Regions from separate parts of the Methylobacterium terrae genome, predicted to be linked through region 2. Evidence: predicted binding sites of a transcription regulator. Region 2 holds the regulator's gene; each other region holds the start of a gene.
What was found. Region 2 encodes LexA, which represses DNA repair genes until DNA is damaged. Its sites were predicted from a motif close to TGTTCNNNNTGTGTTCNG; they were not measured.

Region 1 (2,197 bases), 290 kb from region 2:
ACCTCGAATGGGTGACCCTGAGCCGGGGCATCGCCAACCGCGCGGCGGCGGCGCTCGGCTACGGCGAGGCGGGGGAGCGGCTCCGGGACGCGGGGTGACGGCGGGACGGCTCCCGCCGCCTCACCCCCGAGCCGCCCGCCGCGGCCACATCCGCCCCATCACCTCGTCGCGCCGGATCCAGGCGTGCCAGGCGACCGCCAGCACGTGGATGCCGAGCACGATCCCGACGCCCCAGGCGATCCAGTAATGCGCGGCGTAGCCGGCGAGCGACAGGGCCTTGTCGACCGGCACGAGGCGCGGGAACGAGAGCACACCGAACCACGGCAGGCCGTAGCCGCCCGCCGCCGAGTAGACGTAGCCGCTGACCGGCAGGAGCAGCATCAGGGCGTAGAGGCTCGCATGCGCGGCCTTCGCGGCGAGGTGCGCGGACCGGGACGGCGGGGCGCGGTAGGCCGGCTCGCCGGCGATCAGCCGGTAGACGAGGCGCAAGGGCAGGAGCAGCAGCACCGTCAGGCCGATCGACTTGTGGAGGTCGAGAAGCTCGCGCCGCGGCGAGGTGCCGGGCACCTGCCAGGCGGCGTAGATCCCGATGCCGAGCGCCACCAGGATCAGGGCCGCCATCAGCCAGTGGAAGCCCCGCTGCGTACGGTCGTAGTGGTAAGGTTCACCGGCCCGGGCCATCGTCGTGCGCATCCCTCGTCGCGGGTCGGCCGAGCTTTCGCGGCCGATCGGGGCGCGAGCGCGGCGGGTTCGTTTCGGAACCGTGGCCGGGCGCGAGGCGGGCCCGGTTGCAACAGCCCGCCGCTGCGGACATATCAGGAACACCTGACGGAGGCCGGCGCGCGGCCCCCCATCTCGGAGAATCGCCGCCGATGGCGAAGAACCACCAGACCTTCGCCTGCCAGTCCTGCGGCGCGGTCTACAACCGCTGGCGCGGGCGCTGCGAGGCTTGCAACGGGTGGAACACGATCGTCGAGGAGACCGGCGCGGCAAGCCCGGTCTCCGGCCCGGTCGCGACCCGGCCGAGCCGGGCGCGGGGCCGGATCTTCCCCCTCGAGGGGCTGACCGGCGAGGCCAAGGAGGCGCCCCGCACCTCGTCCGGCATCGCCGAGCTCGACCGGGTGACGGGTGGGGGCTTCGTGCGCGGCTCGGTGATCCTGCTCGGGGGCGATCCCGGCATCGGCAAGTCGACGCTGCTGATGCAGGCCTCCGCCGCCCTGGCAAAGAGGGGCGAGCGCGTCGCCTACATCTCGGGCGAGGAGGCGGTGGGCCAGGTGCGCCTGCGGGCCGAGCGGCTGGGGCTCGCGAGCGCTCCGGTGGAACTCGCCGCCGAGACCAACGTCGAGGACATCATCGCGACCTTGAGCCAGGGCAAGCCGCCGGCGCTCGCGATCATCGACTCGATCCAGACGATGTGGACCGAGACGGTGGAATCGGCCCCCGGCACGGTGACCCAGGTGCGCGGCTCGGCCCAGAGCCTGATCCGCTTCGCCAAGACCTCGGGCACCGCCGTGATCCTGGTCGGCCACGTCACCAAGGACGGGCAGATCGCCGGTCCCCGCGTCGTCGAGCACATGGTCGACGCGGTGGCCTCGTTCGAGGGCGACCAGGGCCACCATTTCCGCATCCTGCGGGCGGTGAAGAACCGCTTCGGCCCCACCGACGAGATCGGGGTGTTCGAGATGACCGACGGAGGCTTGGCCGAGGTGCCGAACCCCTCGGCCCTGTTCCTCGCCGGGCGCGACCTCGCGGCGCCGGGCACCGCGGTCTTCGCCGGGATGGAGGGCACGCGGCCCCTCCTCGTCGAGATCCAGGCCCTCGTGGCGCCCTCCGCGCTCGGCATGCCGCGGCGCGCGGTCGTCGGCTGGGACCCCAACCGCCTGTCGATGGTGCTGGCGGTGCTGGAGGCCCATGGCGGCATCCGCTTAGGCGGCCACGACGTCTACCTCAACGTCGCCGGGGGGCTTCGCATCAGCGAGCCCGCCGCCGACCTCGCGGTGGCGGCGGCCCTCGTCTCCTCGCTCTCGGGCGCGGCCCTCCCGTCGGACGCGGTCTATTTCGGCGAGGTCGGCCTGTCGGGGGCGGTCCGCCCGGTGGCGCAGGCCCCAGCGAGGCTGAAGGAGGCGCAGAAGCTCGGCTTTGCCAAGGCGCTGATGCCGCAAGGGCGCGAGGGCGCCGGGCGCGACGGGTCCGGGAC
Region 2 (2,197 bases):
CCTCAGCTTCGTCGTCGCCGACAACAACTTCCAGGGCGTCGCCTCGCTGCCGCCCTCGATCGCCCCGACCCTGTTCGCCCTCGACATCACCGGCGCCCTGTCGGGCGGGCTCCTCAACGTGATCCTGGTATTCTTCCTCGTCGAGTTGTTCGACGCCACCGGCACGCTGATGGGCGTGGCCAACCGGGCGGGGCTGCTCACGCAAGGCAAGATGGAGCGCCTCGACAAGGCCCTGATGGCCGATTCCTCGTCGATCTTCGTCGGCTCGCTGCTCGGCACCTCGAGCACCACGGCGTATCTCGAGAGCGCGTCCGGCGTCGAGGAGGGCGGCCGCACCGGGCTCACCGCCGCCACGGTGGCGGTTCTCTTCCTCGCCTGCCTGTTCTTCGCGCCGCTCGCCGGCTCGGTCCCGGCCTACGCCACGGCCCCGGCCCTGTTCTACGTCGCCTGCCTGATGCTGCACGAGCTGGTCGACCTCGACTGGGACGACCTGACCGAGGTGCTGCCGGCCTGCGTCACGGCGCTCCTGATGCCCTTCACCTACTCGATCGCCAACGGCGTCGCCTTCGGCTTCATCACCTACGCGGTGATCAAGCTGCTCACCGGGCGGTTCCGGGAGGTGAAGCCGGTGGTGTGGGTGATCGCAGGCGTGTTCCTGTTCAAGTTCGTGGCGACGGGCAGCGCGCATTGAAGGGCGCACCGCCCGAACCCTCCCCTCTGCGGGGGAGGGTTCGGGCGTCGCCTCTCGACCCGCCTCAGTACTTCCGGACCAGGCTCACCAGCCGGCCCTGGATCCGCACCCGGTCGGGCCCGAGCACGCGGGTCTCGTAGGCCGGGTTGGCGGCTTCGAGCGCGATCGACGAGCCGCGGCGGCGCAGGCGCTTGAGGGTTGCCTCCTCGTCGTCGATCAGCGCCACGATGATGTCGCCGGTATTGGCGGTCTCCTGGCGGCGGATCACCACGAGGTCGCCGTCGAGGATGCCGGCCTCGATCATCGAGTCGCCGCGCACCTCCAGGGCGTAGTGCTCGCCGCTGGCGAGGAAGTCCGGCGACATCGCCACCGTGCGGCTCTGGCTCTGGATCGCCGAGATCGGCGTACCGGCGGCGATCCGGCCCATCACCGGCACGCTGACCGACTGGCCGTTCTCGTCCGATGCCGTCGCCATCGCGGGGATGCCGGCGGGCCGCTTCGGCTCGTGGGCGCGACCGCCCTCGACCACGCTGGGGTTGAACCGTACCACCTCGGCGCTCGGCGCGGCCTGCGCCGGCCCCGTCACCGTGTCGGGCAGGCGGATCACCTCGATCGCCCGGGCCCGGTTCGGCAGGCGGCGCAGGAAGCCGCGCTCCTCGAGCGCCGTGATCAGGCGGTGGATGCCCGATTTCGACTTGAGGTCGAGGGCGTCCTTCATCTCGTCGAAGGACGGGGGCACGCCCGTCTCGCGCATTCTCTGCTGAATGAAGCGGAGCAGGTCCAACTGCTTACGCGTGAGCATGTGACACTCTCATCCCCGCGCTGGCGCGCTCCGGAAACAAATCGCGAACATGGTAAGCGTTCCGCAAGTGTTCCGCAAGCGGGTCGGCGAAATCCGCGCGAGAGCACAGCAACGGCCCCCGGCAGAGAGGAGAGATCGAGCCTATTCGGGCGGGACGGGGCGTCAGCCCCGCCCCTTGCGCCCCTTGTATTTCGGCCGCTGGCCCGGAAACCCCTGCGTCGAGCGGCCGGTCGGGCGCTCGGCGTAGGAGAACGGCACCTCGCGGTCGGTGCCCGGGCCCATCTCGTCGAGGTCGGGCTCGCGGATGCGGGTGCCCTCGTCGGAGGTGCCCTTGCCGCCGGGGCCGTAGCCGAGCGGCTCGGGGCCGCGCCGCTTGCGCTTGGCGCCGAAGCGGCCGGCCTCGCGCTCGACGTCGGCCTGCTCGGCCATCGGGTCGTCGGCGATGGCGAGCTCGGTCGCCTGGAGGCGCTTGAGCTCGTCGCGCAGGCGCGCCGCCTCCTCGAAGTCGAGGTCGGCCGCCGCCGCCCGCATCCGCTTCTCGAGGTCGGCCATCACCGCCTTGAGGTTGTGGCCGACCGTGACAGCGGACTTGGCGAGCCCCGTATCGACCTGGACGTGGTCGCGCTCGTAGACGCTCTCCAGGATGTCCGAGATGTTGCGCTTCACGCTCTGGGGCGTGATGCCGTGCTCCTCGTTGTAGGCGA
Region 3 (2,197 bases), 2.3 Mb from region 2:
CTGGCGCCGGGCCGCCATTGAGGCGCTGGAGCGCGGCGGGCGCAAGAGCCGGATCCTGTTCGTAAGCTGGAACTCCACCGCGGTCGGGGCCGCGGTGCTGGCCGGTCTCGCCGTCTCGGTCCTGCCCGAGAGCGCGGTGCGCCCCGGGATGCGGGTGCTCGGGCCGCAGGACGGCTTCGCCAGCCTGCCGGCCTGCCGCATCGGGCTGATGCGTCACCGCGCGGGCGAGCCGAACCCGCTCGCCGACATCCTGGCCGGGCAGATCCGGCAATGTCTGGACAATCTCGGCCTGGACGGCCTCGGCCCGATCGAGCCCGGCCCGGACGCTCCCGGCCTGGCGGCGGAGTGACGGCGGCCGCCTCTAGCCGAACACGGCGAGGATGCGGGTGCTGATGTTGCCGAACAGGCTGCCGGCCGAATTGCCATAGGTGTTGAGCCCCACCGTCAGGGCGAGGAAGATCAGGCCGGCCACCAGCGCGTACTCGATCGCGGTCGCGCCGGATCGGTCGCGCCGCAAGCGCCGGATCGCATCCCTCGCCCGCGATCTGCCACGCACGTCCGGCTTCCTTCTTCCGTCGCGCCGGACATTAGGGCACCACTTCCTCACCAGGCGTTAATGCGGTGTGAGAAACGCGCCCGCCTGAGGATGCTCTTGGAGAGCCGGGTTCTCGGCAAGTCAGGCCCTGGGCAAGTTAGGCCCTGGGCAAGTCGAGCTCCGGGCAAGTCCGGGGTTCCCGGCAAGCCGGGCCCCTGCCGGGCGAGAGCAGGGCCGCGGCGCGGCGGCCCTGCCGTCGTGCCTCGGCGAGGCGGAGCGCGGCCGCTCAGTCCTTTCCGGTTTCCTTGCGCAGGGCGTCGATGCGCTGCGAGGCCTCGGCCTTGTCGAGGTCGGGGTCGAACGCCTCGTCGTCCTTGGCCTGCTCGGCCAGGGTCTTGAGGTAGGAGGCCTGCGCCCCGGTCATCGGCTCGGAGCCGGTGGTCCAGTCTTTCGGATCCTTGATCCGGTTCGAGGTGTCCTTGGGGTCCTGCTTCGGGTTCTCGGTCTCGTGCGTCTCGGCGGCGGTCTTCTTGGCGGCGGTCTTGGTGGTCATGAGGGCTCCCCATGTTCTCCGAATGTTCCGGTCAGACAACGGCGAAGCCCCGGCCCGCGTTCCCGGCTCGAGCGCCGCAGGCGCGGCTTGTTCCCGCAAACCACGAAGTTCATGCGCGAAGGCCCCGGGCGGTCTCCCGCCCGGGGCCTTCGGTTCACGCGATCGATCCCGAGACTCAGGCCGCCCGGAGTCAGGCGGCCTTGCCCCTCAGGCGGCCTTGCCCCTCAGGCGGCCTTGGCCCGCGGCTGCACCTCGGCGGAGTAGTCGTCCATCAGGGTCTTGGTCATCGCGGCCGGGGTGAAGCGGTACTGGGCGATCTCCGAGACCGGGGTGACCTCCGCGGCCGAGCCGGTGATGAAGCACTCGGAGAAGCCCGCCATCTCCTCGGGACGGATGCGCCGCTCGACCACCTCGTAGCCCCGGCGCTTCGCCAGATCGATCACGGTCTGGCGGGTGATGCCGTTGAGGAAGCGGTCGGCCTTCGGGGTGTGGATCACCCCGTTCTGGATGAAGAACACGTTGGCGCCGGTGCACTCGGCGACGTTGTCCTCGAAGTCGAGCATCAGGGCGTCGGCGTAGCCCTTGTTCTCGGCCCGGTGCTTGGAGATCGTGCAGATCATGTAGAGGCCCGCCGCCTTCGAGGCGGACGGCGCGGTGCGGGGATCGGGCCGGCGGTAATCGGCGAGGTCGAGCCGGATGCCCTTCATCTTGGTCGCCGGATCGAAGTAGCTCGGCCACTCCCACGCCGCGATGGCGAGGTGGATGGTGTTGTGTTGCGCCGACACGCCCATCATCTCCGAGCCGCGCCAGGCGACCGGGCGGAGATAGGCGTCCGAGAGGCCGCTCTCCTTCAGGACCAGCTTCTTGGCGGCGTCGATCTCGGCCACCGAGTACGGGACCTCGAAGTCGAGGAGCTCGGCCGAGCGGCGCAGGCGCTGCGAGTGCTCGGTGCACTTGAAGATCTCGCCGCCATAGGCGCGCTCGCCCTCGAACACGCTGGAGCCGTAGTGCAGGCCGTGGCTGAGTACGTGAATCTTCGCGTCCGCCCACGGCACCATGCGGCCGTCGAACCAGATGTGGCCTTCACGCTGGTCGAAGGGAATGACGGA
Region 4 (2,197 bases), 2.1 Mb from region 2:
GCCGGCGAAGACGTTGTCGGCGACGAGGTCCTTGCCGTCGATCTCGCGGGCGAGGTAGTCCTTGAGGCCGGCCGGGAAGCGGTGCACGGCCTCCGCAGGCACGTTCTCGACGCCCTCCAGCAGGGCAGGGGCACAGCGCCAGCGGATCTCGACCCCGCCGAACAGGTACGCCTTCGAGCGGGCCATCTTGAACAGGCGGCGCGGATCGAACCTGTGCTCGCCGAAGATCTCGGCGTCCGGATGGAAGCGCACCCTGGTGCCGCGCCGGTTCTGCACCCGGCCGACCGTCTCGATCGGCCCTTGCGCGTGGCCGCGGGAGAAGGTCTGCCGGTAGAGGGTCTGGTTGCGGGCGACCTCGACCTCGAGCACGTCCGAAAGGGCGTTCACCACCGAGATGCCGACGCCGTGCAGGCCGCCCGAGGTCTCGTAGACCTTCGAATCGAACTTTCCGCCGGCATGCAGCGTGGTCATGATGACCTCGAGCGCCGACTTGCCGGGAAACTTCGGGTGCGGGTCGACCGGGATGCCGCGGCCGTTATCGGTCACGACGAGGCAGCCGCTCTCCTCCAGCTCCACCTCGATGAAGCTGGCGTGTCCCGCCACCGCCTCGTCCATGGAGTTGTCGATCACCTCGGCGAAGAGGTGGTGCAGCGCCTTCTCGTCGGTGCCGCCGATATACATGCCGGGCCGGCGCCGCACCGGTTCCAGCCCCTCCAGCACCTCGATCGCCGAGGCGTCGTAGCCGGCCTCGGCGGCCTCCGCGGGCGGGGGCACGGCGACGGGCTTCGGGCGCCTGGAGGCCTCGGCCTTGGCGGCCTCCGCCTTCAGCGGGTCCACCGGCTTGGCGCCCGGTCCGAACAGGTCTCGTGCGGCCTCGCTCACGCGACGGCCTCGCGGTGGGGGAAGGGCTCTGGCAGCATTCGAGGTCATCCTCTCCCTATACCGGAACAAACGCGGAACAAAAAGGGGTTTCGGGCGGAGCCGGGGTGTGACGAACGGGCATGGTCGCGTCGGGGGTTGCGAATCCGACGCGCAGCAGAACCCGTACCAGAGTCACCGAGACGTAAACAAACTCCCTTAAAGCTTGATGAGGCCCGAGGCATCCCCAGGAGCCCCTCCCGGAACCTCGGCCGTGACCGCCCGTTGTCCGAACGGCTGCTCCCGACGCCCGACGGGGGAGGCCCGCGCCGCAGGAGCGTCCCGACGATGAGAGCCGCCAACCGCCACGCCCGCCATCTCTCCCTTGCCCGCGCCGAGCAGGCCGCCGGCCAGGCCTTCGGCTTCGCCGAGGACGGCGTCGCGGCCGTGGCGACGGGCTTCGGACGGGTGGCCGCGACCGCGACCGGGGCCGCCGTCGTGGTGGCTTTCGCGGCGACGCTCGCCTGGGCGCTCTGAGCCCTTTTCACGGCTCTCATCAGTCAATCGTCGGCGATGCCGTGAGCGCCGTCGCTCGCGCGTCCCACCGTGTCGGGGTGATCGCGGCCCGCCATCCCCATCGACCCTCCGGTCCGGCCATTGCCGGGGGCGCCGGCCGCCTTAGCTCCCGCGGCGGTCCACGCTCTTTTCGCAGTGCGGAACCCGGCCACCCCGGCCGAATTTCCTGAACGGCCCCCCACGCCGCTCAGTCTCGCTCTTTTGCAGTCTCGCTTTCGAAGGATGGTGGCCCGATGCGGCGCGCCCACAGCATGCCATTCGGTGCGGAGATCGGACCGGAGGGCGTGCGTTTCGCTCTCTGGGCTCCGACCGCGACGAGCGTCGCCCTGGTTCTCGACGGGACCGAACACGACCTCCCCGATGGGGGCGAGGGCTGGCGCCGCCTGACCGTGCCGGGCGTGCGGGCGGGCACCCGCTACGGCTACCGGATCGACGGCGACCTCGTCGTGCCCGATCCCGCCTCGCGCTTCCAGCCGGAGGACGTTTCGGGGCTCTCCGAGGTGATCGACCCGGCGGCCTTCGCCTGGACCGACCGGGACTGGGCCGGGCGCCCCTTCGAGGAGACGGTGATCTACGAGTGCCACGTCGGCACCGCGACGCCGGAGGGGACCTACGCGGCGCTCGCCGGCAAGCTCGAGGCCCTGCGCGACCTGGGCGTCACCGCGATCGAGCTCCTGCCGCTCGCCGACTTCAAGGGCAGCCGCAACTGGGGCTATGACGGCGTGCTGCCCTACGCGCCGGATTCCGCCTACGGCACGCCCGA

Region 1: the regulator LexA is predicted to act here: its motif matches at 807-824, upstream of radA (DNA repair protein RadA).
Region 3: the regulator LexA is predicted to act here: its motif matches at 1,101-1,118, upstream of DK419_RS21255 (DUF3072 domain-containing protein).
Region 4: the regulator LexA is predicted to act here: its motif matches at 944-961, upstream of parE (DNA topoisomerase IV subunit B).

The regions. Positions count from the first base shown of each region.
Region 1 covers NZ_CP029553.1:1,973,661-1,975,857, forward strand. Annotated here, with positions in the region: gene DK419_RS08875 (hypothetical protein) at 1-98, shown strand, start outside; gene DK419_RS08880 (cytochrome b) at 121-693, opposite strand; gene radA (DNA repair protein RadA) at 873-2,197, shown strand, end outside.
Region 2 covers NZ_CP029553.1:2,264,479-2,266,675, reverse strand. Annotated here, with positions in the region: gene DK419_RS10165 (NCS2 family permease) at 1-691, shown strand, start outside; gene lexA (transcriptional repressor LexA) at 756-1,493, opposite strand; gene uvrB (excinuclease ABC subunit UvrB) at 1,656-2,197, opposite strand, start outside.
Region 3 covers NZ_CP029553.1:4,579,055-4,581,251, reverse strand. Annotated here, with positions in the region: gene DK419_RS21265 (LysR substrate-binding domain-containing protein) at 1-349, shown strand, start outside; gene DK419_RS21260 (Flp family type IVb pilin) at 362-517, opposite strand; gene DK419_RS21255 (DUF3072 domain-containing protein) at 822-1,088, opposite strand; gene DK419_RS21250 (branched-chain amino acid aminotransferase) at 1,313-2,197, opposite strand, start outside.
Region 4 covers NZ_CP029553.1:124,899-127,095, reverse strand. Annotated here, with positions in the region: gene parE (DNA topoisomerase IV subunit B) at 1-882, opposite strand, end outside; gene DK419_RS00540 (hypothetical protein) at 1,207-1,395, shown strand; gene treZ (malto-oligosyltrehalose trehalohydrolase) at 1,668-2,197, shown strand, end outside.